DNA from 3 places in the Acidovorax sp. FHTAMBA genome. Region 2 is predicted to be linked to each of the others. Evidence: predicted binding sites of a transcription regulator. Region 2 holds the regulator's gene; each other region holds the start of a gene.
The links. The regulator FNR, encoded in region 2, switches genes on or off when oxygen is low (the NO sensors DNR and NnrR bind a similar motif). The targets are predictions, from matches to a motif close to TTGATNNNNATCAA.
Positions count from the first base shown of each region.

Region 1: AAFF19_RS07140 (PAS domain-containing methyl-accepting chemotaxis protein) is a predicted target of FNR. The motif match lies at 5,382-5,395, and genes of this name have one in related genera.
Region 3: cyoA (ubiquinol oxidase subunit II) is a predicted target of FNR. The motif match lies at 2,568-2,581, and genes of this name have one in related genera.

Region 1 is NZ_CP152407.1:1,541,574-1,548,090, reverse strand. It holds gene AAFF19_RS07160 (Rne/Rng family ribonuclease) at 1-845, shown strand, start outside; gene yaaA (peroxide stress protein YaaA) at 1,067-1,852, shown strand; gene AAFF19_RS07150 (2OG-Fe(II) oxygenase) at 1,889-2,815, shown strand; gene queF (NADPH-dependent 7-cyano-7-deazaguanine reductase QueF) at 2,873-3,718, shown strand; gene AAFF19_RS07140 (PAS domain-containing methyl-accepting chemotaxis protein) at 3,757-5,316, opposite strand; gene AAFF19_RS07135 (DNA polymerase IV) at 5,474-6,517, opposite strand, start outside.
Region 2 is NZ_CP152407.1:2,140,918-2,147,434, reverse strand. It holds gene AAFF19_RS10110 (sulfite exporter TauE/SafE family protein) at 1-493, opposite strand, end outside; gene hemN (oxygen-independent coproporphyrinogen III oxidase) at 500-1,882, opposite strand; gene fnr (fumarate/nitrate reduction transcriptional regulator Fnr) at 2,068-2,790, shown strand; gene AAFF19_RS10095 (hypothetical protein) at 2,831-3,124, opposite strand; gene AAFF19_RS10090 (FixH family protein) at 3,181-3,462, opposite strand; gene ccoG (cytochrome c oxidase accessory protein CcoG) at 3,524-4,969, opposite strand; gene ccoP (cytochrome-c oxidase, cbb3-type subunit III) at 5,049-5,966, opposite strand; gene AAFF19_RS10075 (CcoQ/FixQ family Cbb3-type cytochrome c oxidase assembly chaperone) at 5,991-6,128, opposite strand; gene ccoO (cytochrome-c oxidase, cbb3-type subunit II) at 6,140-6,517, opposite strand, start outside.
Region 3 is NZ_CP152407.1:1,695,926-1,702,442, reverse strand. It holds gene AAFF19_RS07900 (DMT family transporter) at 1-710, shown strand, start outside; gene AAFF19_RS07895 (hypothetical protein) at 837-1,052, shown strand; gene AAFF19_RS07890 (MFS transporter) at 1,087-2,427, opposite strand; gene cyoA (ubiquinol oxidase subunit II) at 2,676-3,731, shown strand; gene cyoB (cytochrome o ubiquinol oxidase subunit I) at 3,799-5,802, shown strand; gene cyoC (cytochrome o ubiquinol oxidase subunit III) at 5,795-6,427, shown strand; gene cyoD (cytochrome o ubiquinol oxidase subunit IV) at 6,428-6,517, shown strand, end outside.

The DNA.
Region 1 (6,517 bases), 600 kb from region 2:
GCCGTGAACGAGGCGAACGCGGCAACCGTGGCGAGCGCACACCCCGCGCGGTGGAAGCACAGGAAGCGGCTGCAGCGGTGGCACCCGGCGACTTTGCTGACACAGCGCCGCTGGCGGCCCTGCCCGATCTGGACCTGTCCGGCAACGATGCGCAGCCCAACGGCGCCGCCGCCGAAGAGCAGCGCCGTGAGCGCCGTTCGCGCGACCGCTACGGCCGTGACCGCCGCGAGCGCGGTGAGCGCGGACCGCGTGACGGCAACGGCAATGCCGAAGCCGCCGCACCGGCGACGCTGGATTTCGACCCCACACAGGCCGACCCCGCGCCCGCGCAGGACGAAGCGCCACGCCGCAGCTACTTCACGGCCCCTGCAGCGGAGCCAGCGGCAGCGGCACCTGCCCCAGCGCCTGTGGCAGCACCCGTGCCCGCCCCAGCCAACGCACCGGCCCCCGTTGCTGCACCTGTCGCCGCGCCGGTAGCAGCCCCGGTGGCGGCCACGCCAGCCCCTGCGGTGGCACCTGAAGCTGTTGCAGCACCTGCTCCGATTGCGGCACCAGCCGCACAGGTGGCACCTGCTGTGAGCGGCCTGCCCCGCGTCCAGGCGTTTGCGCTGCCCATCGATGACCTGCAGCAAGTGGCTGCCGCATCGGGCCTGCAGTGGGTCAACTCCGACGCGGACAAGATCGCTGCCGTGCAGGCTGCGATTGCCGCCGAACCCAAGTCCATCCGCGTGCCCCGCGAGCGCCCTCCAGCAGTCGTCATCGACGAAGGCCCGCTGGTGCTGGTGGAAACCCGCCGCGACCTGTCTGCCATGAAGCTGCCGTTTGAGCAGCCTCCTTCGGCTTGATGCACTGAGACGGCTGCAGCTCCTGCGGGGCACGCAGCCACCCGGCAAGAAGGCGGCCCAGGCCGCCTTCTTTTTTTGCGGCTTTCACCAAAGCCCCTTTCGCGGCTGTCGGCGCTTGTTCAACGGGTACCATTTCAGGCCACCGCCGTCATCGCCCCACTGCACACTGCCCGCACGGGCACCCGTTTTACCCACCGAGATCCACGGACCCCCTGCCCCCCATGCTGTTCCTGCTGTCTCCCGCCAAATCGCTCGACTACGACACGCCCCTGCCCGAAGGCCTGCCACACACCACGCCCCAGTTTGTGGCGCAATCCACCGCGCTCATCGAGGTGCTGCGCGAGCAGTCACCGCAGCAGATCGCCTCGCTAATGGCTCTGAGCGAAAAGCTTGCAGCCCTGAACGTGGCGCGCTACCAGGCCTGGCGCCCCCGGTTCACGGCCAGCAATTCACGGCAGGCGCTGCTGGCCTTCAATGGCGACGTGTACGAGGGGCTGGACGCCCGCACGCTCGCCCCGCAGGACCTGGACTGGGCGCAAAGCCACGTGGCCATCCTGAGCGGCCTGTATGGCGTGCTGCGGCCGCTGGACCGCATGCAGCCCTACCGCCTGGAAATGGGCACGCGCCTGGCCACGGCCGCAGGCGACAACCTCTACCAGTTCTGGGGCCGCCAGATTGCCGAGCACCTCAACACCCGGCTGCGCGCTGACACCAAGCCGGTAGTGGTCAACCTCGCGTCGCAGGAGTACTTCAAGGCCGTGGACCGCAAGGCGCTCAAGGCCCGTGTCATCGAATGTGTGTTCGAGGACTGGAAGGGCGGCGGCTACAAGATCATCAGCTTTCATGCCAAGCGCGCGCGGGGCCTGATGGCGCGTTATGCCATCACCCACCGCGTGGCCACGCCACACCAGCTCGAAGGGTTTGATCTGGATGGCTACGCCTTTGTCCCGGCATGTTCCACGCCGGAGCGCCTGGTGTTTCGGCGCAAAGTCGTACCCTCCACATAAGCCCGCACACAACCCTGCTCACGTCAAAGGACCGCCATGGCATCGCGTTCTGACCAGCACACGGACCACACCACAACCACCCGCCACACCACAACCACCCGCCACACCACAGCCACGCGGCAGGCCATCACGCCCGAGTTGCGCCGCTGGATCATTGAACAGGCCCAGGCCGGCTATGCCGCCCCCGTGGTGCTGCAGTCCATGCGCGATGCGGGCTGGGATGAAGACGTGGCGGCCGACGCCCTGGAGGCCACGCTGCAGGACCACCTGAACGAACTGGCCGTGCAACAGGGCCAGCCCGCTGCCGTACCCGTGCCCGAGCCCCGGCTGGATGCATCGCCCGCCCAGCTGGACTGCGGCGACCGCACCGTGAATGTGCTGCTGGCCATGGCCCAGCCGCGCATCGTGGTGTTTGGCAACCTGCTGTCGCCCGAGGAGTGCGATGCCCTCATCGCCGATGCACAGCCGCGCCTGGCGCGCTCGCTCACCGTGGCCACCAAGACGGGCGGTGAGGAAATCAACGATGACCGCACCAGCGACGGCATGTTCTTCCAGCGCGGCCAGAGCCCGCTGATCCAGCGCATCGAAGAGCGCATTGCGCGCCTCTTGAACTGGCCCATCGAAAACGGCGAGGGACTGCAGGTGCTGCACTACCGCCCGGGCGCCGAGTACAAGCCCCACTACGACTACTTCGACCCCGCCGAGCCCGGCACGCCCACTATCCTGAAGCGCGGCGGGCAGCGCGTGGGCACGCTGGTGATGTACCTGAACACCCCCGAAAAAGGCGGCGGCACCACCTTCCCCGACGTGCACCTCGAGGTGGCGCCGCAACGTGGCAATGCGGTGTTCTTCAGCTACGAGCGCCCACACCCCTCCACCCGCACGCTGCACGGCGGTGCGCCGGTGATTGCGGGTGAGAAATGGATCGCCACCAAGTGGCTGCGCGAACGGGAATTTAGATAAAAACAGGCTCTGGCGCTTATCCATAAAGCGCCAGCAGCTATAAAATATATAGCAATCATGAACACACCGGAACAATCCCAGCTCGGCAAGGCTTCGGCCTATGTAGACCAGTACGACGCCTCGCTGCTCTTCCCCATCCCGCGCGCAGGCAAACGGGCCGAGATCGGCATCACCGGCGCCGCACCCTTCTTTGGGGCCGACCTGTGGACGGCATTCGAGCTGTCGTGGCTGAACCTGCGCGGCAAGCCGCAGGTGGCGCTGGCGCACATCACCGTGCCGTGCGAGACGCCCAACATCGTGGAGAGCAAGTCGTTCAAGCTGTACCTCAACAGCTTCAACAACACCCGTTTTGCCGATGCGGCCGAAGTGCAGGCGCGCATGCGCACCGACATCAGCGAAGCCGTGTGGCGTGGCGCCGGGCAATCCGCCACCGTGGGCGTAAAGCTCATCGCGCCCGAGCTGTTCGACCAGGAGCCCGTGCATGAACTGGACGGCCTGAGCCTGGACCGGCTGGACGTGGAATGCACGCAGTACCAGCCCGCGCCCGAGCTGCTCACAGCCGAATTCCACGAAGCGCCCGTGACCGAGACCCTCACCAGCAACCTGCTCAAAAGCAACTGCCTGGTGACAGGCCAGCCCGACTGGGGCAGCGTGCAGATCAGTTACAGCGGCCCGCAGATCAACCAGGAAGGGCTGCTGCAGTACCTGGTGAGCTTTCGCAACCACAACGAGTTCCACGAGCAGTGCGTGGAGCGCATCTTCATGGATGTGTGGACGCGCTGCAAACCCATCAAGCTCACGGTGTACGCGCGCTACACGCGCCGGGGCGGGCTGGACATCAACCCGCTGCGCACCAGCCACCCGCAGGCCCTGCCGCGCAACGTGCGCACGGCCCGGCAGTAGCGCACGGCCACAGCACCGGCGCCCGGGGCGGCACTGCCTCAGGGCATGTTGAACACGTCCACCGAGCGGCCCAGGGACACGGCACTTTCCTTCAGGCCCTGCGCGGCTGCGGCAGACTCTTCCACCAGGGCGGCGTTCTGCTGGGTGACGGTATCGAGCTGGGTCACGGCTTCATTCACCTGCGAAATCCCCTGCGACTGCTCTTTGGTGGCGCTGCTGATCTGCTGCACCAGCGTGCTCACGCGTTCGACCGCGTCGACAACGCCCCCGATCGTGGTGCCCGCATGGTCCATCTGCTGCGCACCGCTGGCGATCTGTCCCACCGTCACGCCGATGAGGCCACTGATCTCCTTGGCCGAGCTGGCACTGCGCTGCGCGAGCGCACGCACCTCGCCCGCCACCACCGCAAAACCCCGCCCCTGCTCACCGGCACGGGCCGCCTCGACGGCCGCGTTGAGCGCGAGCAGATTGGTCTGGAAGGCAATGCCCTCGATGACTCCGACAATTTCGCTGATCTTGGTGGACGACAGCTTCATCTGCTGCATGGCGTCGCCAATCTCCCGCACGGCCTGCCCTCCCCGCTTGGCAATTTCACTGCTTTGCGCGCTTTCGCGCGAGACATGGGCGGCGGTGTCGGACGTCTGCAGCACGGTGCTGGCCAGCTCTTCCATGGCCGCCGCAGTCTCCTGCAGGCTGCTGGCCTGCGATTCGGTGCGGGCCGACAGGTCCAGCCCGCCGCGCGCGATTTCGTCGGCCGATTCGACGAAGTTGCGCACCTCGGTGCGCACATCTCCCACCACCGCGCGCAGGTTCAGCTGCGTCTGCTGCAGGCGCTGCATGAGCGCGCCCAGGGGCTGCGGGTAGTCGCCGCGCACGGACGTCGTCAGGTTGCAGGCCGAGATGTCCGAGGCAAACCGCGTGGCATCGCGCACCCCATGCAGCACCATGGCCTGAAAGCGCCACAGCACCCAGGCAGCTCCCAGCAGCATCAGCACCAGCCGCGCCACCCAGGCCGTAGTGCCCTGCAGCGACAGTGCGTCTGGCACCAGGGCCAGCAGCACGAGCAACCCCATCAGCAACGCCATGCGCGGCAACAGCGCCATCTGCGCCAGCCGCTGCGCCCAGCCGCGCAGCCCGCCATGGCGCACGGCCCCTGCCTCCAGAGACAAGCTGCTCCTGCCCGATGCCGCCTCGCTGCGCATTTGCGCATACAGCGCCTCCGCCGCGGCGACCTCGTTGGCGCCAGGTTTGGTGCGCACCGACATATAGCCGCGCGGCTTGCCGCCCTCCATGATGGGCGTGACATTGGCGCGCACCCAGTAGTGGTCGCCGTTCTTGCGGCGGTTCTTCACCAGGCCCGTCCACGGCTCCCCCCTGCCAATGGTGCGCCACATGTCCTTGTAGGCCTCGGGGGGCATGTCAGGGTGGCGGATCAGGTTGTGCGGCTGGCCGATCAGCTCGTCGTAGCTGAAACCGCTCACGCGTGCAAACGCCGGGTTGCAATGGGTGATTTCGCCCTTGGTGTTGGTGCTGGATACCAGCAACTCATCACCCGGAAAGTCGAAATTCTGCTGGGTCACCGGCAGATTGATGCGCATGAATAACTCCTGGAGGCCCTGCAAGGGAGCAGGCTGAGCGTCAGGCGCTGGGGCCCTGTTACCGCTTGATACCTGTCAAGTCTAACGGCCGATCAGCCGCCCTGCACAAAAGAACTCCGAATTGCAGGGCCGGGCGCACGGGGATAGACCCGGGTGCTCAAAACAGCTGCGGACTGTCCATCACCTGCGTTGCACCCCGCCGCGTGCGCCCCGCCTTGCCAGACTGCGAAGGGCCGTGCTCTGGCGCAGGTTCATCGCCCTTGCGCACCAGGCCGCTGGCGCGCACGCCCAGCAGCCGCAGGCGCTTGTCCAGCGGCACGCGCTTGAGGCATTGCCCGGCCAAATGGCGGATGGTGGCACCGTCTGCCGTGTACGTGTTCGCGGTGTGGTCGCGCGTGGCGATCCTGAAGTCCTCGTAGCGCAGCTTGATGCCGATGGTGCGCGCCACATAGCCCTTGCGCTGCAGGTCTTCGGCTACGCGCTGGCACAGGTCGGTAAAGATGGCAGAGAGCTCGGCCCGGTCGCGCACCGCATGCAGGTCGCGGTCAAAGGTGGTCTCGCGGCTCATGCTCACGGGCTCGCTCTCGGTGACCACGGGGCTTTCGTCGCGGCCCCAGGCCACGCGGTGCATCCAGGCGCCGGTGGATTTGCCAAAGTGGCCCATCAGCCACTGCGCATCCTGCGCGGCCAGCTGACCGATGGTCTCGATGCCCAGCCGCGCCAGCTTCTCGCCCGCCTTGGGACCGATGCCGTTGATCTTGCGCACGTTGAGGGGCCAGATCTTGCCCTGCAGGTCTTCCTCGTAAACGATGGAGATGCCGTTGGGCTTGTTGAACTCGCTGGCCATCTTGGCCAGCAGCCGGTTGGGCGCCACGCCGATGGAACAGGTCAGTCCGGTCCTATCAAAGATGCTTTTCTGGATGAGCCGCGCCAGCACGCGCCCGCCCTCGCGCTGGCCCCCGGGCACGTCCGTGAAGTCGATGTACACCTCGTCCACGCCCCGGTCCTGCATCACCGGCGCAATCTCCATGATGGTGCTTTTGAACAGGCGCGAAAAGCGCCGCACCTCGTCAAAATCCACGGGCAGCACGATGGCCTGCGGGCACAGCCTGGCAGCCTTCATCATGCCCATGGCCGAGCCCACGCCAAACTGCCGCGCGGGGTAGGTGGCCGTGGTGATCACGCCCCGGCCCACGTAATC
Region 2 (6,517 bases):
AGCCGCAGGGCATGAGCGCCCACAGCCCACCCGCAAAGAAAACCCCGGAAGGGGCACTGACCATGGGACGGGCGCGCGCCCATACGGCTCGGGCCGCGTTCTCCAGCCATTGCGGCTGGCGTGCCTGCACCATCATCATCACACCCCAGGCCATCACGGCGACATGCATGAGCGTCCAAGCGGGACGCAAGGCGGTCGTGTGCTGGGTAAGCCACGCCAGACTGTCCATTGCCCATGCTGCCAGGCAACCCGCCAGCGAGTAACCGAGCAGGCGTCCGACATGGAAAGCCGCCGCGCGCCGAAAAATGCCACCCCGCGGCATCCACTGCACGGTGTGAGTCCCGGGCGATGGTGCCATCCGGTCAGTGGCAGAAGCTTTTTGCTCCCGCCCCTGCCCCACCAGCGCACCACAGGGCGCTGAGCACATCGCCAGGCAATGAGTGCCTCCGACAAGCCCCATCAAGAAGGCAGTCGATGCCACCGCGATCATCATGATCGTTCAGATAATGCGGGAAAACCGTGCCCGATTGCGATCTGCCTGGAGATAGCGGTCGAAGACCATCGCAATTCCACGCACAAAGAACCACCCCATCGCCGTGACTTCAATCCCGTCAGGCCGCAGGACGACAAGTCCTTGCTCTGCCATGGCTTCCAATTGCACCAGTTCGCTCGAAAAATATTGCCTAAAGTCAATCAACCAGGCCTGTTCCATCGGTTCGAACAACAGCTCACCCTGGCACATCAACGCCATGATGACGGCACGGCGAACAAGATCGTCCCGTGTCAGCGCCAACCCGCGCACCACAGGCAACCGCCCCTGGTCGAGCAGGTCGTAATATTCCTCCAAGGTTTTCGCGTTCTGGCTGTAGGTCGCCCCCACACGGCCAATCGCTGAAACGCCCAGGCCAATCAGGTCGCAGTCCGGCTGGGTGCTGTAACCCTGGAAGTTGCGATGCAGCCGCCCCTGCCGTTTTGCCACTGCCAGCGCGTCTTCAGGCAACGCAAAATGGTCCATGCCCACATACACATAGCCCGCGCCCATGAAGGCGTCCAGGGAACGGGAAAGCATCGAGACTTTCCCCGCCGCAGTGGGCAGCTCGACCGACGCGATGCGACGCTGTGGCTTGAAACGTTCGGGCAGATGTGCATACGCATACAGTGCGATGCGGTCCGGCCGTAGTTGGGCGACCTGGGCCAGGGTACGATCAAAGGACTCTGGGGTCTGGCGGGGAAGTCCGTAGATCAGATCCACATTGATGGATTCAAAACCCAGTGACCGCGCAGACTCCACCAGCGAGAACACCTGCTCTGCGGGCTGAATGCGATGGACTGCTTTCTGAACCTCCGGATCGAAGTCCTGCACACCAAAACTCAAGCGGTTAAAACCCAGCTCCGCCAGCACCGCAAGGCGGTCCGCATTGACCGTGCGCGGATCCACCTCGATCGAATACTCTCCGCCTGGCGCGAGCGTGAAGCTTCGCTTGAGCATCGCCATCAACTCACGCAGCCCATCATCCGTCAGGAAAGTGGGCGTGCCCCCCCCCAGGTGCAACTGGCTCACGACCTGGCCCAGCCCGCAGTGGGCAGTGTGCAGGTCGATCTCGCGACTGAGGTAGCGGAGATAGACCTCCGCGCGGTCATGGTGTTTGGTAATGATCTTGTTGCAGGCGCAGTAGTAACATAGTGACTCGCAAAACGGGATGTGCACATACAGTGACAGCGGCAAGGCCTTCGCCATCGAGCCCAGGCGCCGTTGCTCCAGTGCAAGCGCATAGTCATCCTTCCCGAAGGCCTCGACAAATCGGTCGGCAGTGGGGTAAGAGGTATAACGAGGACCCGGCACATCAAAGCGGCGCAACAGGTCGGGTGTGACAACGGTCATGGGAGATTTCCTTGCGTACACTGCAACTGTGCCTTACGCTGAGGCCATTGTCCTTGACCTGCGTCAAGCGAAGAACTGACCCCTTCGACGACAATTTGATGTAAGTCAGTCGCCCAACCGTACGCCACAGTGCCGCTGCGGTGGCATATTGAGCCTTTGCTCACATCCAACCTGTTCCTGTGCTTATGAATCCGCTCACCATCAAAGTCGCCTGCTCCAACTGCAATCTGCGTGAGTTGTGCATGCCAGTTGGCCTGAACGACGAGCAACTTCAGCGTATTGATGAAATTGTTGCGGTGCGTAGGAAGATCAAGCGCGGAGGCACGCTTTTTCGCAACGGCGAGTCTTTTACCTCCTTGTATGCGATCCGCACCGGTTTCTTCAAGACCTGCGTCGCTACGGAAGACGGCCGCGACCAAGTGACGGGTTTTCAGATGGCTGGCGAAATCATCGGCCTCGATGGCATCGTGAATGACCACCATACGTGTGACGCGGTGGCTTTGGAAGACGCAGAAGTCTGTGTCATGCCGTTTGACCGCATCGAAGAACTGTCGCGTGAAGTCAATGCGCTGCAGCACCATGTGCACAAGATCATGAGCCGCGAAATCGTTCGCGAGCACGGCGTGATGCTGTTGCTGGGCAGCATGCGTGCTGAAGAACGCCTCGCAGCTTTTCTGCTGAACCTGGTTCAGCGTTTGCATGCGCGAGGTTTTTCGCAGTCCGAACTCGTGCTGCGCATGACCCGGGAGGAAATCGGCAGCTATCTCGGCCTGAAGCTCGAGACGGTGAGCCGGACTTTTTCAAAGTTCGTGGAAGAAGGCATTGTGGAGGTCAAACAGCGCCATGTCCGCATTCTCGAAACCGATGCACTCAAGCGCATCGTGAACAACCAGCCCGCCTGCCATTGACCCGCCAACACTGCGCTGCCATCCGCAACCTGCAAGCCCTTCAGGAGCAGGAAGTCGTCTTGCGGCAATCATCGGGGCGCTCCCCCTCCGGCACAGGGCAACGGTTGAGCTCGAAGGGTGACATGGCCAGCAGTGTGGTCAGCGCACTGGACGCCATCGTGATCGCCCAGAACGCAAAAAAGGCCAGCGTGTAGACCCCCTGCCGTGACAGCGCGAGCGGTTGCCCAAACCAATGCAGATCTTGCGGATCCACCATGGCAAAGACCAGCATCTCCAGCACACCAGCCATCAGAAACGCTGGCCACGCAATCCACATCAACCGTTGGGTCCACATTGTTTTGTCTCCGGGTAAGCCCTTGCAAGCCATGAGCCGCAGGGGCCCGTTGTGTATCAGCGCGGCTGGTCTTGCGCTGGCGTAGCCGCATGGTTGCGGCCCTTCATCGCGGGTGCGAGGCTCTTCTCGGGTTCCGCAAGGTTCTTGTTGATTTCAATGCCCTGGCGATAGTAGTCCTCGGCCACCACGGGATCAGGCCGTGAAATCGCCAGCCACAACGTCACAAATCCCGCGACGATCACGATGAGCGGCCCAGCAATGATCAGCCAGACATGGCCGAACTTCCACCACGGTTCTGGGACGGAAGGCTCAGCACTGAGTGCAGAACTGGTTGGCATGGTGTTAACTCCTGAAAAATAGTCGGCTGAGAGCACACAGTGCCATCACAAAACAATCATCCTAGCGCGGGACCAGAAACACCGATTTCTCGGTCACATGGCTCGCAGTACCCAAGGCCTGAACGTCGAACTGAACCGCATGGGAACCCGCTGGCGCTGACCCGTAGGGAATCTGCAGCCTGACAGCGACCCACCTGGATTCAGCAGCTCCAATCTCCACCTCTGCATCCGAAGCGACCACCAACCCCTCAAGGCCGCGTGCGTCAATGCGGTAGCGCTGCGGGCCTTCTGTAGCGTTCATGATCTGCAGGCGGTAGATGTTCTCCAGCTTGCCCCCGGCCACAATGCGCGACAGGGCGGCACGGTCTCTAACCACATCCACCTTCAGTGGCGTGCGCGTGACCAGGCTGGCCATCATGCCCACGCACAGCGCGACGAGCACGGTGCTGTAGATCAGAACGCGCGGACGCAGGACGCGGCGCAAAATCTGGGACTGGCTCCAGCGCTGTGCGACGCCATTCTGTGTGGAAAAGCGAATCAACCCTCTCGGGTAGTGCATTTTGTCCATCACCGTGTTGCATGCATCCACACACAGGCCGCAGCCGATGCACTCATACTGCAGACCTTTGCGGATATCGATGCCCACGGGGCAAACCTGCACACACAGGGTGCAGTCGATGCAGTCACCCAGGCCCTTGGCCTTGTAGTCGATCGTCTTGTTGCGGGGGCCGCGTGGCTCACCGCGTTCGACGTCGTAACTCACGATCAGGGTGTCCTTGTCGAACATCGCGCTCTGGAAACGGGCATACGGGCACATGTATTTGCACACCTGCTCACGCATGTACCCTGCGTTGCCATAGGTGGCAAAGCCGTAGAACAGCACCCAGAAGATCTGCCAGCTGCCCTGGAACGCCAGCAACTCTGCGCCAAGCTCGCGAATCGGCACAAAGTAGCCCACAAACGTGAACCCGGTCCACAACGCCACCGAGACCCAAACCACCTGCTTGAAAAACTTCTTGCGGATTTTTTCAAAGGTCCAGGGGCCGTTGTCCAGGCGCAGACGCGCGCTGCGGTCACCCTCAATCTTGTGCTCGATCCACATGAACATTTCGGTGTAGACCGTCTGCGGACATGCAAACCCGCACCACAAGCGCCCCGCCACTGCCGTAAAAAGGAACAGCGACAGCGCCGAGATGATCAGCAGTCCCGTGAGGTAGATGAAGTCTTGCGGGTACAGAACCAGCCCGAAGATGTAAAACCGCCGCGCGCCCAGGTCAAACAGGACCATCTGGCGCTGACCCCATTCCAGCCACGGCAGACCGTAAAAGATCAGCTGCGTGAGGAACACCATGCCCCAGCGCCAGCGCGCAAACAGACCGCTGATCGAGCGTGGATAGATCTTCTTCTGCGCTTCGTACAGCGACACGATCTCCACCTGCGATGAGGCATCGGAGGCAACCGGGTTGATCGGGATGACCTTGCGAGCAGGCTCGCTGGGTGGCTTCATGGTGGTGTCGATCCGTGTGCCCCGGGGTCGTCAACCCCGGGGCGTTTGGCAGCAATGACTGAAAATGGCGGCGATGGACTTACCGCGCGGCCGCCTGGTTGCCGTTGGACAGGCCCCAGACGTAGGCAGACAGCACGCCGATTTGTGCTTCTGTCAGCTTGTCGGCCTGCGGGGGCATTTCGTTGACCTTGCCATTGTTGACGATGGCCGTGATGGCGGCCTCGCCCCAGCCGTGCAACCAGATGTCGTCAGTCAGGTTGGGCGCTCCCAAGGCCTGATTGCCCTTGCCATCCATGCCATGGCACGCAGCGCACGCCGTGAACTTGGTTTTGCCCAGAGAGGCGCGCAGCGAGTCGTGCGGGCTGCCGGACAGGCTCAGGACATAGTGCGAGAGATTGCGCACGTCTTCCGACGAGCCCACCGCTGCAGCCATGGGCGGCATGTTCCCCACACGACCCTTTTCGATCGTCTCGCGGATCTTCTCCGGTGCACCCCCATGCAGCCAGTCGCCATCGGCCAGGTTGGGAAAGCCTTTGCTGCCACGCGCGTCGGAGCCATGGCACTGTGCGCAGTTGTTCATGAACAGTCGCTCACCAATGGCCTGGGCTTGTGGGTCCTTGGCAATGTCTTCAGGCTTCATCGAAGCAAATCGAGCGTACAGAGGCTCCAGCTCAGACTTGGCCTTGGCCATCTCGGCCTCGTACTCGCCCTTCTGGGTCCAGTTGAGCTTGCCCGAAAAGCTGCCCAGACCGGGATAGGCCGCAAGGTAAGCCAGGCCGAAAACGATGGTGATCACGAACAGCCACACCCACCAGCGCGGCAGGGGGTTGTTCATCTCGACCAGGTCCTCGTCCCAGACATGCCCTGTGGTGTTGTCAGAGGTAGCAGCGACCTTTTTACGCCCGGCCATCCAGAGCAGGATGCCGCAGGCAATGATGCCGACCAGGGTCAGCGTGGTCACAAAGACCGACCAGAAATTGCTGGTGAAGTCACTCATGGGGTGTTCTCGTTCTGATGAAGGTCAATCTTGCTCAAAGGGCACCCGTGCGGCCTCGTCAAACCGGGCCTTGTTGCGACCACGGTAGGCCCAGACCCAGATGCCGATGAAGCAGGCCAGCGATGCCAGCGTGGCGACGATGCGCATGGTGGTGATGTCCATCGCTATCTCCTTTACTTGAGCGCGCGGCCCATGACCTGCAGGTACGCGATCAGGGCATCCATCTCGGTTTTGCCCTTGACATCGGCAGCCGATGCGGCGATTTGCTCGTCGGTGTAAGGCACACCAATCGTGCGCAGCGCTTTCATGCGCGGAGCAACGCTGGCCGGGTCCACGGCACTCTTCTCCAGCCAGGGGTAGGCGGGCATGTTGGACTCTGGCACCACGTCACGCGGATTGTTCAGGTGGATGCGATGCCACTCGTCGCTGTACTTGCCCCCCACGCGGTGAAGATCGGGGCCCGTGCGCTTGCTGCCCCACTGAAAGGGGTGGTCATACACGAACTCGCCCGCCACCGAGTAGTGGCCATAGCGCAGCGTCTCGGCGCGGAA
Region 3 (6,517 bases), 440 kb from region 2:
TGTGGCGCCGCGAAGTGGGCGGGTTGCTCAAGGTGCGCTGGCCGCTGCATCTGCTGCGCGGTGTGATCAATGTGGCCATGCTGGCGCTGTTTGCCTATGCCCTCAAGGAGCTGGGGCTGGCCGAGGCGTACACGCTGTTTTTCATCGCGCCGCTGTTGATCACGGCGCTTTCCACCGTGGTGCTGCGCGAGAAGGTTCGCGCAGCGCACTGGGTGGCGATCGGGCTGGGCATGGTGGGCGTGCTGGTGGCCCTGCGGCCGAGCCAGGACGCGTTCTTCAGCCTGGGTGCGCTGGCCGTGCTGGGCGCAGCGTGTGGCTATGCCGTTTCTGCCATCACGGGGCGGGTCTTGACGCGTACGGATTCCAGCGCAAGCCTGGTGTTCTGGACCACGGTGCTGCTGGCGTTGGGTGCGGGCGCGCTGGCGTGGCCCCGGTGGGTGGCGGTGGCGCAGGTGCACTGGCCGCTCGTGGCGGGCCTGGCCGTCACGGGGTTTCTGGGGCAACTGGCGATCACCGAAGCGTTCCGGCACGGGCAGGCGTCGGTGGTGGCGCCGTTTGAGTACACCGCGCTGGCCTGGGGCATGGGGCTGGACTGGGTGCTGTGGCAAACGGTGCCCGGCTATTCCACCCTGCTCGGCGGAGCCATCATCATTGGCAGCGGGCTGTATCTGGTGCGGCAGGAGAGAACGCAGGCGGTCATCCCGCCGTGAGATGACGAAAACGGCGGGTAGCGACCTCTGCCCGCGCAGCGGCACGGCCTGTTCTTACACCCGCAGGCACGCTGTTGCCGTGCAATGGAGTCCCACCACTTCGGCATTGCCGCAAAGGACTTCCCCATGACCCAGCACGCCACCATCGCAGGCCACGTCACTTACACCCCGGGCGACGGAGCGCCGTTGACCATCCCCAAGGGCCCGGTTGAACTGGACGCCTCCAAGGACAGCATGACACTGAGCTGGACCGCAGACAACGAGGCTGCAGGCTCTGCCGCCATCCCCAAAGACCAATTCAACCAGTACGTCCGCGACGGGAGAATCCGTCTGGCGGACTAACTCCCTCGCAACCGGCCCGCCGCACTCCCTTCAGTTAGCGATAGCGCCGCTCCATGCGCCGGTTCAGGTTCAGCGCACCCAGTGTGCAGGCTACGCCCGACAGCAGGTACACCGTGACCGCCAGCAGCCCGAACTGGGCTGACAGGTACAAGGCCACCAGCGGTGCAAATGCGGCGCCGATGATCCACGCCAGATCTGCCGACAGGGCGGCGCCGGTATAGCGGTACCTTGGCGAAAAGTTGGCCGTGACCGTGCCGGATGCCTGACCATAGGACAGACCAAGAAGCACAAACCCCAGCAGCAGGAACATGGTGCTGCCCACTTCGCCGGAGTTGAGCAGCACAGGCGCCATGAAGCTGAACACACCGATCAGCACCGCCATGCCGCCCAGCAGCTTGCGGCGCCCGAGGTGATCGGAGAGCCAGCCCGACACCATGATGGCGCCTGCAGCCAGAAACGCTCCCACGATCTGCACGCCCAGAATCTGCGTGACGGGCTGGTCGGAGTACAGCGTGATCCACGACAGCGGGAACACCGTGACCAGGTGGAACAGTGCAAAGCTGGCCAGCGCAGCAAAAGCGCCCAGCAGCACATTGCTGCCTTCGTCGCGCACCACACGGCTCACGGGCACCGGCTGCAGTTCACGCTCTTTCAGCAGCTCTGAATACGATTGGCCCACCACCAGACGCAGGCGGGCAAACAGCGCGACCACGTTCACGGCGAAAGCCACAAAGAACGGGTAACGCCAACCCCAGGCCAGAAACTCCTGCAGGCTCAAGCTGCTGTACAGATAGGCAAACAGCCCCGCCGCAAGCACAAACCCCAGCGGGGCGCCCAGCTGGCCGATCATGGCGTACCAGCCACGGCGCTCCTTGGGCGCCGACATGGCCAGCAGCGATGGCAGGCCATCCCACGAACCCCCAAGTGCCAGCCCCTGGCCAATGCGCAAGATGAGCAGCGCCACCACGGCGGTCATCCCCACGTCCTTGTAGCCCGGCAAAAAGGCCATGCCCACCGTGCAGACGCCCAGCAGGAACAGCGCGATGGTGAGTTTGGTGCCCCGGCCCCATCGCCTCTGGATCGCCATCGAAATGGCGGTGCCCACGGGCCGGACGACAAATGCCACGGCCAGCAGGGCAAACGCCATCAGCGTGCCATCCAGGCGCGAAAGGAAGGGAAACAGGAACGACGGGAAAACCAGTACGCAGGCAATGCCGAACACGAAGAAGTCAAAGTATTCGGACGAGCGCCCGATGATCACGCCGACCGCGATTTCACCGGGTGTCACGTCCTCATGCGTATCAGCCCGCGATAGGGAGGCGGCACTTTCTTCAAATCCGGCCGCGGGGTAAGTGGCAGTAGCGGGGCTGCTCATGAACGGGTTCCTCAAGATGGGGTAGCTAAGACAACTTCGTTCTACACGCAAGTGCGGCATGCCACAAGTGCGCTTTCACTAGACCCAGCGCAAGAAATGTCCTGCAAACCCCCGAATGCACCAATTTGGGGCGAAGCGGTTTGACCTTGGACAAAATGTCCAATCGACAAAAAAGCTAGCGCTAGTACATTCCCAGGCAACCCGTTATCCGCGTTTACCCTGAACAAACGCTCTGACAGCGCACCCACATGCTCAAACTACTTCCACTTCCCCGACCCGCCTGGCTCGCCGCCGTGGCTGCCGTCGGCAGTCTGGCTGGCTGCAGCAAGGCGGTCGTCCTCAACCCCGCGGGCGACATTGCCGCCCAGCAAGGGAACATGGTCATCCAGGCCACGCTGCTGATGCTGATCATCATCGTGCCGGTGATCGCCCTCACGCTGTGGTTTGCCTGGAAATACCGCCACAACAACGCGGCCAACACCGAAGATGACTACGACCCTGACTGGCACCACTCCACCACGCTGGAGCTGGTGATCTGGACAGTGCCGCTGCTCATCATCATCGCGCTGGGCGCGCTGACCTGGATCGGCACCCACAAGCTCGACCCGTACCGGCCGCTGGACCGCATTTCGGCCACCAAGCCGCTGGACGCGCAATCCACCCCGCTGGAGGTACAGGTGGTGGCCATGGACTGGAAGTGGCTGTTCTTCTACCCCGAGCAGGGCATTGCCACCGTGAACGAACTCGCAGCGCCGGTGGACCGTCCCATCCTGTTCAAGCTCACGGCCACGTCCACGATGAACGCGTTTTACGTGCCTGACCTCGCGGGCATGATCTACGCCATGCCCGGCATGCAGACCGAGCTGAACGCCGTGATCAACAAGCCAGGCGTTTACAAGGGCATGTCCACGCACTACAGCGGCTCGGGCTTTTCGGGGATGACCTTCCGGTTCCACGGACTCAGCCAGCAGGAATTTGAGCAGTGGGTGGCCAGGAACCGCAGCGAAGGCAAACCGCTGGACCGCAACACCTACCTCGCCCTGGCCCAGCCCAGCGAACGCGACCCGGTACAGCGTTTTGCCAGCGTGGAAGAGGGCCTGTACGACAAGGTGCTGAACCGCTGCGTCGAGGACGGCAAGATGTGCATGCACCACATGATGGCCATCGACGAGAACGGTGGCGAAGCCTATGTGCGCGCCATGGGCCTGAACCTGCCGCAGGACGTGTGCACCTCCCAAAACGCCGAGCAGGTGGTGGCCAGCCTGGAGGCCAGCCCCACACCGCGCACCCCCCGCGCCGAATGACCCGCCCTTGACCTGATGTGCCAGCAGCCGCCGGGCGGCGCTGGCGCTTTGCCAACAAAGAGTGTTTATGTCACCCGTCACTGTTCCTGACACCCACTGGGCCCTGGGCCGAGTCACCTGGGATTCCATACCAATGGCGCACGAGCCCATCGTGCTGTGGACCTTCATCGCCACCATGCTGGGGGGCCTGGCCCTGATGGCCGCCGTCACCAAGTTCAAGCTCTGGGGCACGCTCTGGCGCGACTGGATCTGCAGCATCGACCACAAGCGCATCGGCATCATGTACATGATCCTGGGCCTGGTGATGCTGCTGCGCGGCTTTGCCGATGCCGTGATGATGCGCCTGCAGCAGGCCATGGCCTTTGGCGACAACATGGGCTACCTGCCGCCGCACCACTACGACCAGATCTTCACCGCCCACGGCGTGATCATGATTTTCTTCGTGGCCATGCCGCTGGTCACGGGCCTCATGAACTACCTGGTGCCGCTGCAGATCGGCGCACGCGACGTGTCGTTCCCGTTCCTGAACAACTTCAGCTTCTGGATGACCACGGCGGGCGCGGTGCTGGTGATGGTGTCGCTGTTCCTGGGCGAGTTCTCCACCGCCGGCTGGCTGGCGCTGTCCAACCTGGGCAACCAGAACCCTGGCGTGGGGCTCGATTACTACATCTGGGCGCTGCAGATTGCGGGGGTGGGCACCACGCTCTCGGGCATCAACCTGATCGTGACCATCATCAAGATGCGCGCACCCGGCATGAACCTGATGAAGATGCCCGTCTTCACATGGACTGCCCTGTGCACCAACGCGCTGATCGTGGCCTCGTTCCCCGTGCTCACGGCGGCGCTCGTGCTGATGTCGCTGGACCGCTATATCGGCACCAATTTCTTCACGAACGACCTGGGCGGCAACGCCATGCTGTACGTGAACCTGATCTGGATCTGGGGCCACCCCGAGGTCTACATCCTGATCTTGCCGTGCTTTGGCATCTTCTCCGAAGTGGTGGCCACGTTCTGCAAAAAACGCCTGTTTGGCTACACCTCCATGGTGTACGCCACGGTGGTGATCACCATCCTGTCGTACCTGGTGTGGCTGCACCACTTCTTCACCATGGGCTCGGGTGCCAGCGTGAACACGTTCTTCGGCATCACGACGATGATCATCTCGATCCCCACGGGCGCGAAGATTTTCAACTGGCTGTTCACCATGTACAAGGGCCGCATCCGCTTCGAGCTGCCCATGATGTGGACCGTGGCCTTCATGGTGACCTTTGCCATTGGCGGCATGACCGGCGTGCTGCTGGCCGTGCCCCCGGCCGACTTCGTGCTGCACAACAGCCTGTTCCTGATTGCGCACTTCCACAACGTGATCATCGGCGGCGTGCTGTTCGGCCTGTTTGCCGGCATCAACTACTGGTACCCCAAGGCCTTTGGCTACAAGCTCGACCGCACCTGGGGCGTGCGCTCTTTCTGGCTGTGGGTGGTGGGCTTCTGGGTGGCGTTCGGGCCGCTGTATGTGCTGGGCCTGATGGGCGTCACGCGCCGTGCCAACCACTTTGAAGACCAGTCCCTGCAGATCTGGTTCCAGATCGCGGCGTTCGGCGCCTTCCTGATTGCGCTGGGCATCGCCTGCTTCCTGATCCAGATCGTGGTGAGCTACCTCAAGCGCGACCAGCTGCGCGACTGGACCGGCGATCCCTGGGACGGACGCACGCTGGAATGGGCCACCTCGTCGCCCCCGCCCGACTACAACTTTGCCTTCACCCCCGTGGTGCACGAGATCGACGCCTGGTGGGACATGAAAAAGCACGGCTACCAGCGCCCGCTCACCGGCTTTGCGCCCATCCACATGCCTGCCAACACCGCCTCGGGCGCCGTCATCTCGGCCCTGTCGCTGGTGGTCGGTTTTGCGCTGATCTGGCACATGTGGCTGCTGGCCGGCGTGTCGTTTGCCGCGCTGCTGCTCGCTTCGATCATTCACACGTTCAACTACAAGCGTGACTTCTACATCCCGGCGTCCCAGGTGGTTGCCACGGAAGAAGCCCGCACCTTGCAACTGGCCCGCCATGTCTGAACTTCGCCTCCAAGCTGGCGCCGCTGGCGCCCTCGCCCCGCGCGCGTACCACCTCGCGCAGGAACCGCACCCCCCAAACGGCACCGCCCTGGGCTTCTGGCTGTACCTGATGAGCGACTGCCTCATCTTTGCCGCCCTGTTCGCCACCTATGGCGTGCTGGGCCGCAGCTATGCGGCCGGCCCTACCGGGGCGCAGCTGTTCGACCTCACGCTGGTAGCCATCAACACGGCCTTCCTGCTGCTGTCGTCCATCACCTTCGGCTTTGCGATGCTGCGCAAGCAGCAACGCGACGTCAACGGCACGCTGCTGTGGCTGGCCGTCACCGGCTTCTTCGGCCTGTGCTTTCTGGCACTGGAAATCTACGAATTCGCCCACCTGATCCAGCAGGGCGCCACGCCGCAGCGCAGCGCCTTCCTGTCGGCGTTCTTCACGCTGGTGGGCACGCACGGCCTGCACGTCACCTTCGGCCTGATCTGGCTGGTGGTGCTGATGCTGCAGATCAAGAAACACGGCCTGATCCCCGAGAACACCCGCCGGCTGATGTGCCTGTCGATGTTCTGGCACTTTCTGGACGTGGTCTGGATCGGTGTCTTCACCTTTGTGTACCTGATGGGGGTGCTGTAAATGAGCGCGCAACACACAACTCACGCACACCATACCGCCGCCGGGCATGACGACCACCACCACGCCGACGACGGCCCGCACAGCACGTTC